Regions from separate parts of the Nocardioides marinisabuli genome, predicted to be linked through region 1. Evidence: predicted binding sites of a transcription regulator. Region 1 holds the regulator's gene; each other region holds the start of a gene.
The links. The regulator LexA, encoded in region 1, represses DNA repair genes until DNA is damaged. The targets are predictions, from matches to a motif close to TCGAACANNTGTTCGA.
Positions count from the first base shown of each region.

Region 1 (5,545 bases):
GCCACGGCCTTCTCGCGCACGAAGGGCTCGCTGGCCCCCGAGCGCTTCACGACGCTCAGCTGCATCTGCTCGACGGTGGTGAACCGCTTCGAGCAGGCCGAGCAGGTACGCCGCCGGCGGATCGAGCCGCCGTCCTCGGAGACCCGCGAGTCGAGGACCCGGGTGTCGGTGGCACGGCAGAACGGGCAGTGCATCGGGTCCTCCTCTCGGGCGCGCCGCGCAGCCCCCGCGAGGGCTGCTGGGTGTGGATATCGTTGCTCTCCCTGTGGAGAACAACCGGTCACCTGTGCACCATCCCGCATCCATCTGTGAACTAGATGTGGATAACTACACCGGTGTAACTACTAGATGTAGTGGAACCGTACGCCCGGGACCACGAGCCGCGCAAGCCGTCCCGAAAATTTCCTGCGACCCAGATCACACTCGACACATCGGTGCAGGTCAGCGCACCGGGACCGCCCCGAAGGGGTGGCGCCGAGCAGTGCTGGAGCGGCCGCCAGATGCCGGCACCGGTACCGACACCCGGTCGCCGGGGCTGGGTGCGGTCGGACACAATGACGCTGTGAGCGGCGAGGCGGGCGGCCAGGTGGACGAGCAGGTGGCCGGCGCGCCGACTCCCGCTCCCGCCACGGCCGGCAAGCGGGCCGGTTCCCGCCGTGCGGCCCGCCCCCCGCCCGGAGCGCTCGTTCCAGCCGCGGCTGCTCGGCCTGGCCCTGGCCGTCACCGCCGCGGTGGTCGCTTGGGGCTACCTGGTCTACGCCGCCATCGACTTCGGCACCCAGGCCCGCGGCGGGGAGTCGGCCGCCTGGTTCTTCCTGGCGCTCGCCTCCGTCGGGGCCGTGGCCTGCCTCTTCGTGGGCCTGATGCTCATCGCGCGCCTGGGCCGGGCGCTCGGCCTCACCCGCGACCCCGCGACCCCGGCTCCCCCACCGGGCGGACGGCGACGAGCTGCCACAGCGCCCCGAGAGAGATGAACGGCTCCCGGTCGCACAGCGCGAGCTCGAGGCGCTCCAGCGCCGCGTAGAAGTCGGGGTCGGCCTTGCGGCCGTCGTCGGCGACGTAGTCGTTGGCGACCCGGGCGGCGAAGCGGCCCACCACCTCGAGCCCGGCCGCCACCAGCTGCGCCTCGACCTCGTCGCGGGCCACCGCCCGCGCGGTCGTGGCGAAGGTGGCCGACTCCATGTCGTCGCGGCCGAGCTCGTCGAGGGCAGCCTCCGGCCCCTCACGCACCAGCCGCCCGATCACCCGCGCCGCGGGGTTCGGCGCCATCACCGAGACCCGACCGCCCGGCCGCGCCGCCCGCGCCAGGACGTCGCACGTCGGCCGCGCCGGTCTCGGCCGGGCGGTAGTGCAGCACGTTGTGGCACAGCACCAGGTCGAACCCGCCGCCGGCCCCGTCTCCGGCCCCGCTCAGGTCGTCGATCGAGCCCTCGAGGGTCACCAGCCGCTCCCCGCCCCCGCCGACTCGGCGCGGCGGCGGGCCTCGGCGAGCCAGGAGGGCGCCGGTCGAGGACCGTGACGTCGTGGCCGGCGACGGCCAGGCCCAAGGCGTCGCGGCCGTCGCCCCCGCCGACGTCGAGGACCCGCAGCGCCCGCGGCTGCCCGAGGTCGGCCTGGAGCGCCTCGATCTGGCGGCGCAGCGTCTCGCGCACCACCGCGAACCGCAACCGGCCCCAGGGCGCCTCGCACCACGCCTGCCACTGCGCCAGCCTGCTCTCGAAGACGCCGTCGCTCACCACGACACCCTCCCCCACCGGACGCGGAAGACAGGGCCCGACACAGCGCGAGGGGCGGGCCCACTGCGGGCCCGCCCCTCGTCTTTCCCCTGGTTTCGCCGGCCGGGGTCGAGGCGACCGACGAAATCTGTGGGCGGCCACAGGGGCCGCCGCGCCCGGACCGCACCGCGGTCGCGGGCCGTTCCTCAGCCGGCCGGGACGACCAGGCGCTGGCCGGTGACCACCAGGCCACCGTCGAGGGAGTTCAGCTGCTGGATGCGCCCGATGACCTCGCGCACGTCGCCGGACTCGGCGCGCTCGGCGGCGATGGCCCACAGCGTGTCGCCGACGCCGACGGTGATCGTCTCAGTCGCCGGGGCGGTGCCGCTCTCGCTGGTGGCAACGGAGACGCCGGCCAGCACGACGCCCACCAGGGCGACGAGCAGCAGGCCCGCGGCCAGCACAGCGAGCCGGCCGCGGCGGGTCAGCCGCAGCGAGCCGGGCGTCGTACGGCGGGTGGCGCGGACGGCGCCGAGGCGGATCGGGGCCGGGGCGGCGGTGAGGGTCATGGTGCTCATCGGGACCTCCTGGGGAAGGGGGTGGTCGTCGTCGTGCTCGGTCAGGGAGATGTCTACGGACAGCCACCGACAGTCCCGGTCGCGATCCTGCTTCGACCAGGTGTTCGATCGAACACATGAGCGAGACTAGATCAGGTGTTCGAGCCGCGCAAGGGGTGCGGCGAACAATTGTTCGAGATCCCCGACGTCACGCCGGAGCAGCCCGTCGCCGCCTCCACGAGCGCGACACGCCCTTCGAACAGATGTTTGAAGTCGGGCCCGCGCGGCGATAGCGTGGGTCCACGACCCATCCGAGCGGACTCCCCGGCTCGGGCCTCGCGCACGAAAGGCACACGATGGCCACCAAGAACAGCGGCCCCCGCAAGCGCGGGGTCGCGGAGCTGCCCGACGGCCCTCCCGACGCGACCGGCCTGACGCCGCGCCAGATCAAGGTCCTCGCGTGCATCAAGGAGGCCATCGAGACCCGCGGCTACCCGCCGAGCATGCGCGAGATCGGCCAGGCCGTCGGCCTGACCAGCACCTCCAGCGTCTCCCACCAGCTCAAGGTGCTCGAGGAGAAGGGCTTCCTCAAGCGCGACCCGCACCGCCCGCGCGCGCTCGAGGTCTTCCTGCCCGAGCTGATGGCGCGCCGCAAGGCGATCTCCTCGGCCGACGACAGCTCGGTCGACGAGACCGACATCGGCAACACCATGCCGCAGGCCTCCTACGTGCCGGTCGTGGGCCGGATCGCCGCCGGTGGCCCGATCCTGGCCGAGGAGCGGGTCGAGGCCGTCTTCCCGCTGCCCCAGCAGCTGGTCGGCGACGGCCAGCTCTTCCTGCTCGAGGTCTCCGGCGACTCGATGATCGACGCCGCGATCTGCGACGGCGACTACGTGGTGATCCGCCAGGAGCAGACCGCCAGCAACGGCCAGATCGTCGCCGCCCTGATCGGTGAGGAGGCCACCGTCAAGACCTTCCAGCGCAAGGACGGCAAGGTCTGGCTGCTGCCCCACAACGACGCCTACGAGCCGATCGACGGCACCCACGCCTCGATCCTCGGGGTCGTCACCGCGGTGCTGCGCAGCCTCTGAGGCCCCGCACCCGCCCGTCGGGAGACCGAACCGACGGTGAACAGACGGTGCTCACACCGCCGTCCACGTCACGTGGACGGCGGTGTGTCGTTGGATGAGGCGTGACCCCACCACTGACCCCCACCACCGCCGCTGACGCCGCGAGCCCCGCCGACGCCGAGCGGGCCCGCCTCGCCGCCCTCGGACGCCGTACGGTCCTGGCCGCCAGTGCCGTCGGGGCCGGCGGCGCCGCCGTCACCGGCGCCGGCGTGCTCGCCGGCCCGCACGCGGTCGCCGCGAAGGCCCGTCACGACGTCTTCGCCCACGGTGTGGCCTCCGGCGACCCGCTGCCGCGCGCGGTGCTGATCTGGACCCGGGTCACCCCCACCAGGGCCGCCACCCCCGGCTCGGGCAAGGGCCCGCGGGTGGGCGTGCGCTGGGAGGTCGCCACCGACCGCCGCTTCCGCAACGTCGTGCGCCGGGGCCGCTTCGTCACCAGCGCCGCGCGCGACCACACCGTCAAGCTCGACGTGACGGGCCTGCAGCCCGAGACCGTCTACCACTACCGCTTCACCGCGCGCGGCCAGCGCAGCCCGGTCGGCACCACCCGCACCGCCCCCGCCAAGCGCGCCACGCCCGACAACCTGCGCTTCGGCGTGGTGTCCTGCGCCAACCTGCAGGCCGGCTGGTTCAGCGCCTACCGGCTGCTCGCCGAGCGCGACGACCTGCACGCGGTGCTGCACCTGGGCGACTACCTCTACGAGTACGCGCCCGGCCAGTACGGCATGGGCCAGGACAACGTCGACATCCGCCCGCACGACCCCGCGCGCGAGATGGTCTCGCTCTCCGACTACCGCCGCCGGCACGCGCAGTACAAGACCGACCCCGACCTGCAGGCCCTGCACGCCCGGTACGCCTGGATCGTGACCTGGGACGACCACGAGGTCACCAACGACCAGTGGAGGAAGAACGCCGAGAACCACGACGACTCCGAGGGCGACTACCTCAAGCGGCGCGCCCGCGCCCACCGCGCGTACGACGAGTGGATGCCGGTGCGCATGGACGGCACCGCCTCGCTGGGCGACGGCGCCCGGCTCTACCGCCGCCTGCGCTTCGGCGACCTGGCCGAGGTCAGCATGCTCGACCTGCGCACCTACCGCTCCCAGCAGGTCGCGACCCCGCTGGTGGACGCGGAGGTCAACGACCCGGCGCGCTCGATCACCGGCAACCGGCAGATGGAGTGGCTCAAGGACTCCCTGACCCGCGGCAACCACGCCCCGCAGTGGAAGGTGGTCGGCAACCCGGTGATGATCGCCCCGGTCACCTTCGCCGACCTGCCCAACGAGCTCGTCGACCCGGTCAACGACGTCACCGGGCTGCTGCCCCAGGACGGCTCGCCGTACAACGTCGACCAGTGGGACGGCTACACCGCCGACCGCCGCGAGGTCTTCCGCCACATCGACGACCACCAGGTCAAGGACGTGGTCTTCGTGACCGGCGACATCCACTCGGGGTGGGCCTGCGACCTGCCGATGGACACCTCGCTCTACCCGCTGCTCGGCGACTCGGTGGGCGTGGAGTTCGTGTGCTCCTCGGTGACCTCCAACAACCTCAAGGACATCACCGGCCAGCCGGCGCTGACGCCGCTGGTGGAGACCGCGATCAAGGCCAACAACCGCCACATCAAGTACCTGAACTTCGACGACCACGGCTTCTCGGTGCTCGACATCACCGCCGAGCGCACCCAGATGGACTGGTACGTCATCGGGGCCCGCGACGACCAGCAGACCACCGCCACCCACGACGCGTCGTTCCGCACCCTGGCCGGCACCGGCACGGTGCAGCGTGTGAGCACCCCCGTAGGAGACCGCTGATGTGCGACCCGACGAGCGGCCACTGCGACGCGGCCGGCCCCGCCCCCTTCGCCCGCGGCCTCGGTGAGATCCGCGCCGGTCGGCGCACGGTCCTGACCGCGGCGGCCTCGGGGCTGGCGTTCTCGACCGTGGCCGGGCTCGAGCCGGCGCTCGCGGCGCGGGCCTCGACCCGCAAGCGCGCCTACGTGCTGGTCGTCGACGGCTGCCGGCCCGAGGAGCTCGACAGCGGGCTGACGCCGAACCTGCTGGCGCTGCGCGAGGGCGGGGTGCACCACCCGCGGGCCACCTCGATGCCGGTGATGGAGACCATCCCCAACCACACGATGATG
Region 1 is NZ_CP059163.1:2,332,616-2,338,160, reverse strand. It holds gene nrdR (transcriptional regulator NrdR) at 1-194, opposite strand, end outside; gene H0S66_RS11195 (hypothetical protein) at 657-974, shown strand; gene H0S66_RS11190 (class I SAM-dependent methyltransferase) at 898-1,269, opposite strand; gene H0S66_RS11185 (hypothetical protein) at 1,223-1,441, opposite strand; gene H0S66_RS11180 (LysM peptidoglycan-binding domain-containing protein) at 1,922-2,293, opposite strand; gene lexA (transcriptional repressor LexA) at 2,629-3,363, shown strand; gene H0S66_RS11170 (alkaline phosphatase D family protein) at 3,465-5,216, shown strand; gene H0S66_RS11165 (alkaline phosphatase family protein) at 5,216-5,545, shown strand, end outside.

Region 2 (5,545 bases), 1.1 Mb from region 1:
GAACCCACCCACGATCGGCGTCCTGGCCCTCCAGGGCGACGTGCGCGAGCACGTCGCCGCTCTCGAGCTGCTCGGCTGCGCGACGCTGCGCGTACGCCGCCCCGAGGAGCTCGCGGCCTGCGACGCCCTGGTGCTGCCCGGGGGCGAGAGCACCACGATGGCGCGGCTGGCCCGCACCTTCGGGCTCATGGAGCCGCTGCGCGAGGCGGTCGCCGCCGGGCTGCCGGTGCTCGGCACCTGCGCCGGGATGATCCTGCTCGCCGACCGGGTCGTCGACGGCGCGGAGGGCCAGGAGACCCTCGGCGGCATCGACATGACGGTGCGGCGCAACGCCTTCGGGCGCCAGGTCGCCTCCTTCGAGGGACCGGTCGAGATGGCCGGGCTCGACGAGCCGGTGCACGGCGTCTTCATCCGCGCCCCCTGGGTCGAGGAGGTCGGCCCCGGGGTCGAGGTGCTCGCCCGTGTCGACCACGGCGAGGCCGCAGGTAGGATCGTCGCGGTCCGTGAGGGCCACCTGATGGCGACGTCGTTCCACCCCGAGGTGGGGGGCGACTCCCGGGTCCACCAGCTGCTCGTGGACCTGGTGCGGCCACGCAGCAGAGCCGAGTAGACGGGAAGACGCATGTCTGGACACTCCAAGTGGGCGACCACCAAGCACAAGAAGGCGATCGTCGACGCCAAGCGCGGCAAGATGTTCGCCAAGCTCGTCAAGAACGTCGAGGTCGCGGCCCGGATGGGCGGCGGTGACCCCACCGGCAACCCCACGCTCTACGACGCGATCCAGAAGGCCAAGAAGTCCTCGGTCCCCAACGACAACATCGACCGCGCGGTCAAGCGCGGCTCCGGCGCCGAGACCGGCGGCGCCGATTACCAGACGATCATGTACGAGGGCTACGGCCCCAGCGGCGTCGCGATGCTCATCGAGTGCCTCACCGACAACAAGAACCGGGCCGCTATGGAGGTCCGCACCGCGATGACCCGCAACGGCGGCTCGCTGGCCGACCCGGGCTCGGTCTCGTTCCTCTTCCACCGCAAGGGCGTCGTCGTGGTGGCCAAGGACCAGGAGGGCCGCACCGTCGCCGAGGACGACCTGCTCGAGGCCACCCTCGACGCCGGCGCCGAGGACGTCAACGACCTGGGGGAGTCCTTCGAGGTCGTCTCCGAGGCCACCGACCTGGTCGCCGTGCGCACCGCCCTGCAGGCCGCCGGCATCGACTACGACTCCGCCGAGGCGCAGTTCGTGCCCGACATGCAGGTGGCCCTCGACAAGGACGGCGCCGCCAAGATGTTCCGCCTCGTCGACGTCCTCGAGGACCTCGACGACGTGCAGAACCTCTACGCCAACTTCGACGTCCCCGACGTCGTGATGGCCGAGCTCGAGGACTCCGAGGACTGAGCACCCGGCCGAAGGCCGCGCGCCCCCGCGTGTCGTACGACGAGCGGCCGGGCCGGTCGCGTACCGTCGAGCCGTGCGAACAGACGTTCGACGGAGAGGTGGACCGATGCGCGTGCTGGGGATCGACCCCGGGCTGACCCGCTGCGGGATGGGCGTGGTCGACGGCTCGGTCGGGCGTCCGCTGAGCCTGGTCGACGTCAACGTGCTGCGCACCAGCAGCGACCTGCCGGTGGCCCAGCGGCTGGTGACCATCGAGAAGGGTGTCGAGGCCTGGATCGAGGAGCACCGGCCCGACGCGGTGGCCGTCGAGCGGGTCTTCGCCCGCTCCGACGTCTCGACCGTGATGGGCACCGCCCAGGCCAGCGGCATCGCCATGGTGGTCGCCGCACGCCGGGGGCTGCCGATCGCGCTGCACACCCCCAGCGAGGTCAAGGCCGCCGTCTCCGGCAGCGGCCGGGCCACCAAGCAGCAGGTGGGGGCGATGGTGACCCGCATCCTGCGCCTCGACGCCCCGCCCAAGCCCGCCGACGCCGCCGATGCGCTGGCGCTGGCCATCACCCACATCTGGCGCGGCGGCGCCCAGGCCCGCCTCGAGCAGGCCGTGGCCCGCCAGACCCGAGCCGTCCCTGCCCGCGCCGTCCCCGCCCGCGCCGTCCCCAGGAGGACCCCGTGATCGCCTACGTCCGAGGCCCCGTGGCCGCGGTGACCCTCAACAGCGCCGTGCTCGAGGTCGGCGGCGTCGGCCTCGAGCTGATGTGCACCCCCGGCACCCTGGCCACGCTCTCGCCCAAGATCGGCACCGGCCAGCAGGCCACCCTGCCGACCTCGATGGTGGTGCGCGAGGAGTCGCTGACCCTCTTCGGCTTCCTCGACGACGACGAGAAGGCCTGCTTCGAGCTGCTGCAGACCGCCTCCGGGGTGGGGCCCAAGCTGGCGCAGGCGATGCTCGCGGTGCTCGCCCCCGACGACCTGCGCCGCGCCGTGGGCGCCGAGGACGTCAAGACCCTGACCCGGGTGCCCGGCATCGGCCAGAAGGGCGCCCAGCGGATCATCCTCGAGCTCAAGGACCGCCTCGGTGCGCCGGTCGGCACTCGCGGGACCGCGGCCCCGGCGGCCAGCGCCGAGCCCTGGCGCGACCAGGTCCACCAGGGCCTCGTCGGGCTCGGCTGGTCGGCCAAGGACGCCGACCGCGCGGTCGACGAGGTGGCGCCCGAGGCGGGGCAGAGCCCCGACGTCGCGACCCTGCTGCGCTCGGCCCTGCGCATGCTCTCGAAGGCCTGATCGCTCGTGCACGAGGACCCCTACGACGAGTACGCCGCCGCGGAGGAGAGCCACCTGCGCTCCCTGACCGTGGCCGAGGCCGACGGCGACGAGCGCGCCGTCGAGGCGGCGCTGCGCCCGCGCACCCTCGACGAGGTCGTGGGCCAGCAGCGGGTGCGCGACCAGCTCGGGCTGGTGCTGGAGGCCGCGCGGATGCGCGAGCGCGCCCCCGACCACGTGCTGCTCTCGGGCCCTCCGGGCCTGGGCAAGACGACCCTGGCGATGATCATCGCCCACGAGATGAGCGTGCCGCTGCGCCTGACCAGCGGCCCGGCCATCACCCACGCCGGCGACCTGGCGGCGATCCTGTCGGGGCTCAACGAGGGCGACGTGCTCTTCATCGACGAGATCCACCGGATGTCGCGCCCCGCCGAGGAGATGCTCTACATGGCGATGGAGGACTTCCGGGTCGACGTCGTCATCGGCAAGGGCCCCGGCGCCACTGCCATCCCGCTCGAGATCCCGCCCTTCACCCTCGTCGGCGCCACCACCCGCGCCGGGCTGCTGCCGGGTCCGCTGCGCGACCGCTTCGGCTTCACCGCGCAGCTGGAGTTCTACGAGCCCCGCGACCTCGACACGATCGTGCACCGCTCGGCGGGGCTGCTCGGCGTCGAGCTGACAAGCGAGGGCTCGGCCCAGATCGCGTCCCGCTCCCGCGGCACCCCGCGCATCGCCAACCGGCTGCTGCGCCGGGTGCGCGACTACGCCCAGGTGCGCGCCGGGGGCGTGGTGACCCTCGAGGTCGCCGAGGCCGCGCTCGACCTGTACGAGGTCGACGCGCTGGGCCTCGACCGGCTCGACCGCGGGGTCATCGACGTGCTGTGCCGACGCTTCGGCGGCGGTCCCGTCGGGGTCTCCACCCTGGCGGTCGCCGTGGGCGAGGAGCGCGAGACCGTCGAGGAGGTCGCCGAGCCGTTCCTCGTGCGCATCGGCTTCCTGGCCCGTACGCCGCGTGGCCGGGTGGCCACCCCGGCCGCCTGGACCCACCTGGGCCTGGCCCCGCCGGCGGGCGGCGAGGAGACCCTCTTCGGCTCCGACGCCGACTGAGCGGCGCCCGGCAGGGCGGCGATGCCGTGGGCCACACCCCCGCGGCTACACTTTCGCGCGGCCGTCCCCGGGCCCGAGCCCGGCGGTCACCCCTGTCGTCGTACGTGGAGAGGTCCTTCGTGGAGGCCATCGCCCCCTTCCTGCCCCTGCTGGGCATCGCGTTCGTGTTCTGGCTGCTGATCATCCGTCCGCAGTCACGGCGCAACCGCGAGCTCATCTCGATGCAGCAGTCCATCGCCGTGGGTGACGAGGTCATGCTGACCTCGGGCATCCAGGGCACCGTGCGCGGCCTCGCCGACGACACCTTCGAGCTCGAGGTCAGCCCCGGCGTGGTGCTGCGCGTCGCGCGCGGCGCCGTCGGCCGCATCGTCTCCCGCGTCGACGAGCCGGCCGACCCCGCCGGTCCCGAGGAGCTCTGAGGTGGCCCGACGCCCCTCCAACCCCGGGCGCACCCTGGTCGCCTTCTTCGCCTCGGTCGCCGTGCTCTTCGGCCTGGTGGCCCTGGCCGGCAGCTGGACGCCCCAGCTCGGCCTGGACCTGCAGGGCGGCACCAGCATCACGCTGCGCGCCGAGGGCGACCCGACCGACGAGTCGCTCGAGGAGGCCCGCAAGATCATCGACGACCGCGTCAACGGCTCGGGCGTCGCCGAGGCCGAGGTGACCACGCAGGGCGGCAAGGACATCGTGGTGGAGGTCCCCGGCGAGAACCGCCGCGACCTGCTCGACACCGTCCAGCGCACCGCCCAGCTGCGCTTCCGCCTGGTGGCCTGCTCGCAGGTCGACGGACGCTGCCAGAGCACCACCGGGCTGCCCGAGCAGATCATCCCCGAGGCGCCCACCACGAACGGCGGCGGCAACGGGGCCGACGGCTCGAACGGGTCCGACGGCTCCGAGGGCACCGACCAGCAGCAGGGCAACAACCGCCCCGCACTCGGCTTCGGCGTCAAGGCCGGCGGCGAGGGCGAGCAGCCCACCGAGGAGCCGACCGAGGAGCCCACCCAGCAGGGCGGCACCAAGAAGAACAACCAGGCCGACGTCTACGAGCAGTGCGTCACCGCCGCCGCCGACGACCCGCTGACCGACGAGCCGCTGCAGTGGGTCGACCAGCCCACCTCCGAGTGCGTCGCGGCCTTCGCGCAGTACCAGTGCCCCGCCGACGGCTCCGGCTCGCCGATGGCCGACGACCCCGAGACCCCGTTGGTGACCTGCGACGAGGACGGCGTGGCCTACCTGCTCTCGCCGGCCATGATCGAGGGCACCGAGCTCTCCGACGCCTCGTCGGCGATCCCGCAGGGCCAGGTCGCCTACGCCGTGCTGCTGTCCTTCGACGGTGGCGGCACCCGCACCTTCGCCGAGATCTCGCGCTCGCTCTTCGGCACCGAGAAGCAGTTCGCGATCGTGCTCGACGGCCAGGTGCTGTCCGCGCCGACCATGGACGGCGTCATCGTCGACGGCAACGCCCAGATCACCGGCGACTTCAACGAGGAGCGCGCCGCCAGCCTGGCCACCAGCCTGAAGTTCGGCGCGTTGCCGATCGCCTTCGAGGACGACCCGCTGACCCAGGTCGTGGGCCCCACCCTCGCCGGTGACCAGCTCTCCGCGGGCCTGCTGGCCGGCGGCATCGGCCTGGGCGTCGTGATGCTCTACTGCCTGCTCTACTACCGCGGGCTGGGCACCGTCGTCATCGCCTCGCTGGTGGTGGCCGGCGCCATCACCTACGGGATGGTGCTGCTGCTCAGCGAGACCGCCGGCTTCACGCTCACCCTGCCCGGCATCGCCGGG
Region 2 is NZ_CP059163.1:3,448,923-3,454,467, forward strand. It holds gene pdxT (pyridoxal 5'-phosphate synthase glutaminase subunit PdxT) at 1-610, shown strand, start outside; gene H0S66_RS16555 (YebC/PmpR family DNA-binding transcriptional regulator) at 623-1,396, shown strand; gene ruvC (crossover junction endodeoxyribonuclease RuvC) at 1,512-2,069, shown strand; gene ruvA (Holliday junction branch migration protein RuvA) at 2,066-2,677, shown strand; gene ruvB (Holliday junction branch migration DNA helicase RuvB) at 2,732-3,763, shown strand; gene yajC (preprotein translocase subunit YajC) at 3,883-4,182, shown strand; gene secD (protein translocase subunit SecD) at 4,184-5,545, shown strand, end outside.
Region 2: a site for LexA is predicted at 1,472-1,487, ahead of ruvC (crossover junction endodeoxyribonuclease RuvC). Genes of this name have one in related genera too.

Region 3 (5,545 bases), 1.3 Mb from region 1:
CTGGGAGGGTGCGCGCAACCTGGCCGACCTCGGCGGTCTCCCGCTGACGGGCGGCGGACGCACGGCGCACGGCGTGGTGTGGGCCTCGGGTGCGCCCGACGAGATCACCGACCAGGGCTGGGCGGACGCCCGGGCTGCGGGCCTGCGCCGCGTCGTCGACCTGCGCAACGCGGTCGAGCGGGAGCAGGCCGTGGCGCCCGAGGACGTCGAGGTGGTGCACGCGCCGACCGAGGATCCCTACGACGAGGAGTTCCTGACAGAGTGCGGGCCGTGGCTCGACCATCCAAGGTCGTGGACCCCCAATCTGGAGCGCTACCCCGACAAGATCGCCCGGGCCGTGCTCGCGGTCGCCGAGGCCGACGGGGGAGTGCTGCTGCACTGCGCGGGCGGCCGCGACCGCACCGGCATGGTCGGCTCGCTGCTGCTGGTCCTGGCCGGCGTGGACGTCGAGGGCGTCGTCGCCAACTACGAGCGTGGGTTCCGCGGCGCGGCCGAGCACCGCGGCCACACCCTGGCCTACGACACGAGCAGCGGACAGTGGACACCCGACCTGCCCGACGAGGCCTGGGAGGCCGACGAGCTCGACCACGCCCTCGCCGACCGGCGCCCGGCCCTGCGGGAGTGGTGCGCCACCTTCGACGTGGTCGGCTACCTGGACGCGGCGGGCGTCGGCCCCGACGCACGACGGCGGCTGGCCGGGCGGCTGCGGGGGAGCGACGGGTGATGGACCGTCCGATCCTGCTGGGCAACCTCGTGTCAGGCGCCGTCTTCCTCGCCGCCCTCGCCGTGCTCACGTGGCCGCTGGCAGCCCTGGCGTCGATCTACGTGGTGTCGGCGAGCGCGTTCCTGGCGGCGGCGTACGCGCGCGACGGCCTCGTCCGGCGACTTGAAGCGGTCGTCTGGATCGCTCCCTGGGTGGCCGCGGTCGCGCTGTGGGCGTGGATCTTCGCCGGTGTCGACGGCGGTACGCCGTGGCTGCTCACGCTCGGTGTCGCCGTGGTGGTCGCCACGCCGTCCTACCTGGCGTGGCAGGCAGGCGCGCTGGCAGTGCGCCAGCTGATGGCGTGGCACCGAGCGGGCCGGTCAGCGCAGGCGACGGCGTAGGCGGGCGCCCCACCCGCCCGCGACGCCGGGATAGAGGGGCAGTGGTTCGGTCTCGTCGTCCAGTGACCGCCACACCACCGGGACGACGCTGCCGTCGCTCTCCATCAGTGTGGCGCCGGTCGTGGCCGGCAGGGGATCGAGCCGTCCGGTGTGCACGAAGACGACCTCGTGCCCGACCACGCCGTCGATGACGAAGATGTTCTCCACGACCTCGAGCAGCTCGAGGTCGTGGACGTCGGCTCCCAGCTCCTCACGCACCTCGCGGCGGATGGCATGCCTGTGCGTCTCGCCGAGCTCGACGCTGCCACCGATCAGGCGGTGGTAGCCCAGGGGGTTCTCGGTGGTGGGCGGATTCAGGCTGACGGCGTGCGCAGTGCCTGCGCCATCGGGCGCGAGCAGCATCGCCTTCACCCGGATGAAGGAGCGGTCAACGGCCATGCCGTGACGGTAGAGGTCGGTCTAGGTCCGACGGTGGAACTCGACCTGGTTGCGCTCGACGACCCTGGTCTCGTAGGCGGGGTCGTGGGCGCGACGGTGGTGGTGACCGCAGAGCAACCGACCTCGCCCCAGGTCGGTCAGCCCGTCGTGGGACCACAAGTCCTCGTGGTGGGCGTCGCACATGCCGGCCGGTGCGTCGCAGCCGAGCGCCGTGCAGCCGCCGTCACGGACGGTCATGGCGATGCGCTGGGGACCGGAGAAGAACCGCCGCGTGCGGCCCAGGTCGAGGATCTCGCTGTCGCCACCCAGCACCGCCGGCAGCAGCCCTGCCTGGCAGGCCAGCCGACGAGCGGTCCCGGCGGAGATGCGGGAACCGGTGTCGAGGGTCGCGGCGGCGAGTGCGCCGCCGAGGGTCGCGGTGGTCATGGTGACGACCACCGCAGCGTTGACGCCGCCGCTGCGGGGCAGGTCGCGCGGGTCGAGGCGTTCGACGAGCTCGACGAACGCCCGGCCCCACCGCGACCGGGAGGGCTTGCGCACCTGCTCGGTGTCGCCTGCGTCTGCCGCGTCGGCCGCGTCGGCCCCGGACCGGTCGTCGCGACGCGGGGAGGCGTAGGCGATCAGCACCTTCTGCAGCATCTCCGCCGCGAGGGTCGGGATCGTGAAGCTGCCGCGGGTGCGGCCGTCTCCCTGGTCGCGCATCCGGAAGGACGCGGTGCGATCGGCTTCGCGCTCCTCCTCGGCCAGCTTCTCGGCCTCCCACGCCTCGCCGACCTCGGGGGCGACGACGTCGAGGATGCGGCGGCCCAGCACGCGCAGCGCCTTGGCGTCGTGGACGCGGGCGAGGCCGACCAGGGCCGCTTCGGCCTGGGCGAGGACCCCGGCGTCGAGGTCGTCGGGCAGCTCGTCGAGCGCCCGGGCCACGACCTGGGCCTGCTCGAGGTTGAGGTCGCCGGCGCCCAGGGCTCCCCGCAGCACGTCGTACCGGCTCAGTGCGGCGGCGAAGCGGGTCTGACGCACGGCGTCACGCTTGGTCGTGATCGTGGCGTTGGCCAACCAGACCGCGACCGACGGGGCTGCCGAGCGCTCCTGGACGGCCACCGTGTCGGCGTGCGCGAGCACGCGCGCCTGCAGCTCGGCGAACCGCGACTGGGCCCGCGCGAGGTCGGTCAGCAGGTCGGCCGTGCCCGACTGGCTCAGCGACCAGGTGGGTGTCTCGGCCACCTGGTCGAGGGCCGAGTGCACACGCGCGACGGCCTCGGCGAGGGGGTGCCGGGTCGTCGTGCTCATGACTTCATCCAAGCAGCCAGCACCGACAGTCCGGCCTGCTCAGAGGGCCCTCGTCGAAAACATTTTCGAGAACTTTCCGCAGCTGCCGATCGGCCCGGGGGAGTCCCGGTTAGGGTGCGGTCGTGGACGAGATCTTCGGTCAGCGCGACCATGCCGTCCGTCTCGACTGGGGTCCCGTGGGCGCTGCCGCCGCGTCCGCCGACGTGAGCGTCGTCGTCGATGTGCTGAGCTTCTCGACGTCGGTGACGATCGCCGTCGAACGCGGGATGCACGTGCTGCCGTTCGCCTGGAAGGACGCCCGCGCCGCGGCGTACGCCGAGCAGCAGGACGCCACGCTCGCGGTCGGTCGCCTCGAGGCCGCCCGTGGCGACGGCGTACCGGCGCCGTCCCTGTCGCCGGCCGGGCTGCTGACCTGCGAGCCGGTGCCGAGACTGGTGCTGCCCTCGCCGAACGGATCGACCATCTCGGCTGCGCTGCAGGGCGCCGGGACCCAGGTGCTGATCGGCTGCCTGCGCAACGCGAGCGCAGTGGGCCGACGCCTGGCTCACGAGATCACCGCAGGCCGGTCGGTCACGGTGGTCGCCGCAGGGGAGAGATGGCACCAGGACGACTCGCTGCGACCTGCTCTGGAGGACCACCTGGGCGCCGGCGCGGTGCTGAGCGTCCTGTCGGAGCTCGGGTACGACGACGAGATGAGCCCTGAGGCACGTGCGGCCGCCGCGCTGTGGACGTCGACGGTCGGCCAGCTCGCAGCGACGATGCGCGACTGTGTCGGCGGGCGCGAGCTGGCGTCCAAGGGGTTCGCCGACGACGTCACCGTGGCCGCTGACGTCGATGCCTCCCGCGTCGTGCCCGGACTTGTCGGCGACGCCTTCCGCGAGGCCGGCTGATGGAGCCGGAGCGCACCGATCAGGTGGTGGCCCTTGAGGCGGAGATGCTTCTCGGGCGGGCACTGACGCCCGTTCGGCGACTCGGCGGCGGTCAGCACGCCGTCACGGTCTTGACCGTCGACGAGGCAGGGACGCCGTACGTCGTTCGCATGTTCCCGCCCGGCGACGCAGCACCGGCACGCGAGGTCGAGGTGTCGGCCAGGCTCGAGGCGCTGGGGGACCTGGTGCCGGTCCTGGTCGAGCACGACCTGGATCGGGTGCAGCCCGTCCTCGTCAGCCTGTACCGGCCAGGCGGTCCGCCGGCACCTAGCCTTCCCTTGGAGCTGCTGGCGGTCGAGCTGGCGCGCGCGCTGGCACGCATCCACACACAGAAGGCTGAGACTCTCCGGAAGGCTCCAGGGGCGCCGCCTGCCGGGAACTCGGACCTTGCAGACCGTGCACGCTCCGAGTGGGTGTCCTTGGACACGAGCGAGCTGGTTCTCACGCACTACGACTTCTGGAGCGGCAACACACTGTGGGTGGGCGACACGCTGACCGGAGTGGTGGACTGGTCAGGCGCCAGGCAAGCACCGCGTGGCGTCGACCTGGCGTGGTGCCGTCAGGACCTGGTGCTGCTGGGGTCTGTGGAGGCCGCCGACGTGTTCCTTGCCGAGTACGAACGGCAAACACAGCACACTTGTCGTGATGTGGGTGCCTGGGACCTGCAGGCCGCCGCGCTGGCGGCCACGAGCGTCGAAGGCTGGGCAGAGAACTACAGCGGTGTCGGCCGGCCACACATCACACCGCAAGTGCTGCGACAGCGATTCGACCAGTGGGTCCACCTCCTTTAACCACTTCTCGGTGCTTTCACTGGATCGCCGATAACTTACATTATGTCAAGTAACGTGGAACTGGGTGGCTGTTGCAGACCCAACGCCCGGGCACACGACCTCCCCTGCATCGAGCCTGGCTACCGTGGCCGCCATGGACGCCGCCCGACACCTGACGCCATTGGAAGTCGGGGTCCAGTTCCACGGCACGTGGGACCACTACACCGACGACGACCGGGCGGCACTGCTGGACCGGCTGGTCGAGATGCGCGCCACGTGGGTGCGGCTCGACGTCTCGTGGGCGATGCTCCAGGGCTCCCCCGGCCCCATCGACCCAGACGCCTGGGGACCTCGGCTCGTCGACCGGGTCGTCTCGATGGCGCACGCACGGGGGCTGAGGGTGCTCGGCACGCTGTGGCTGACCCCCGCGTGGGCGGTTCCCAGCGCCGGTGAGCGCTCCGCGCCCCGCGATGCCCGTGACTACGGCGAGGCGTTCGGGTGGGCGGCAGAGCGTTGGGCGGGCAAGGTGCAGGCCTGGGAGGTCTGGAACGAGCCCAACTCCGCCGACTTCCTGGCCGGGGCGACCCCGGAGACCTACACCGACCTGCTGCGGGCGGCGTACGAGGCCACCCGGGCCCGGTCGGGCGCCGACGGCGTCCAGGTCGTCTACGGCGGCACGATGCACAACGACGTCGAGTGGATCGAGCGCACCTACCGCGCCGGGGCCACCGGGCACTTCGACGTCATGGCCACCCACCCGTACCAGGTGCCCGCGGACACCGGTCCGCTCGACGGCGACGGCACGCACCCCTGGCAGTTCGCCCACCTCGGCGCCGTCCACGATCTCATGCAGCGCTACCGCGTGGAGTCCCCGCTGTGGCTGACCGAGCTCGGATGGTCCTCGCACCCCAACACGGGCTCCGAGCCCGCCTGGGCCAAGGGCGTGACGGAGGCCGACCAGGCTGCCCACACGGTGGCGGCCCTGACGGAGACGGCACGGCGCTACCCCTTCGT
Region 3 is NZ_CP059163.1:3,667,914-3,673,458, reverse strand. It holds gene H0S66_RS17680 (tyrosine-protein phosphatase) at 1-724, shown strand, start outside; gene H0S66_RS17675 (hypothetical protein) at 721-1,104, shown strand; gene H0S66_RS17670 (NUDIX domain-containing protein) at 1,084-1,506, opposite strand; gene H0S66_RS17665 (HNH endonuclease signature motif containing protein) at 1,564-2,832, opposite strand; gene H0S66_RS17660 (2-phosphosulfolactate phosphatase) at 2,955-3,722, shown strand; gene H0S66_RS17655 (phosphotransferase family protein) at 3,722-4,552, shown strand; gene H0S66_RS17650 (glycoside hydrolase family 5 protein) at 4,686-5,545, shown strand, end outside.
Region 3: a site for LexA is predicted at 2,886-2,901, ahead of H0S66_RS17665 (HNH endonuclease signature motif containing protein). Genes of this name have one in related genera too.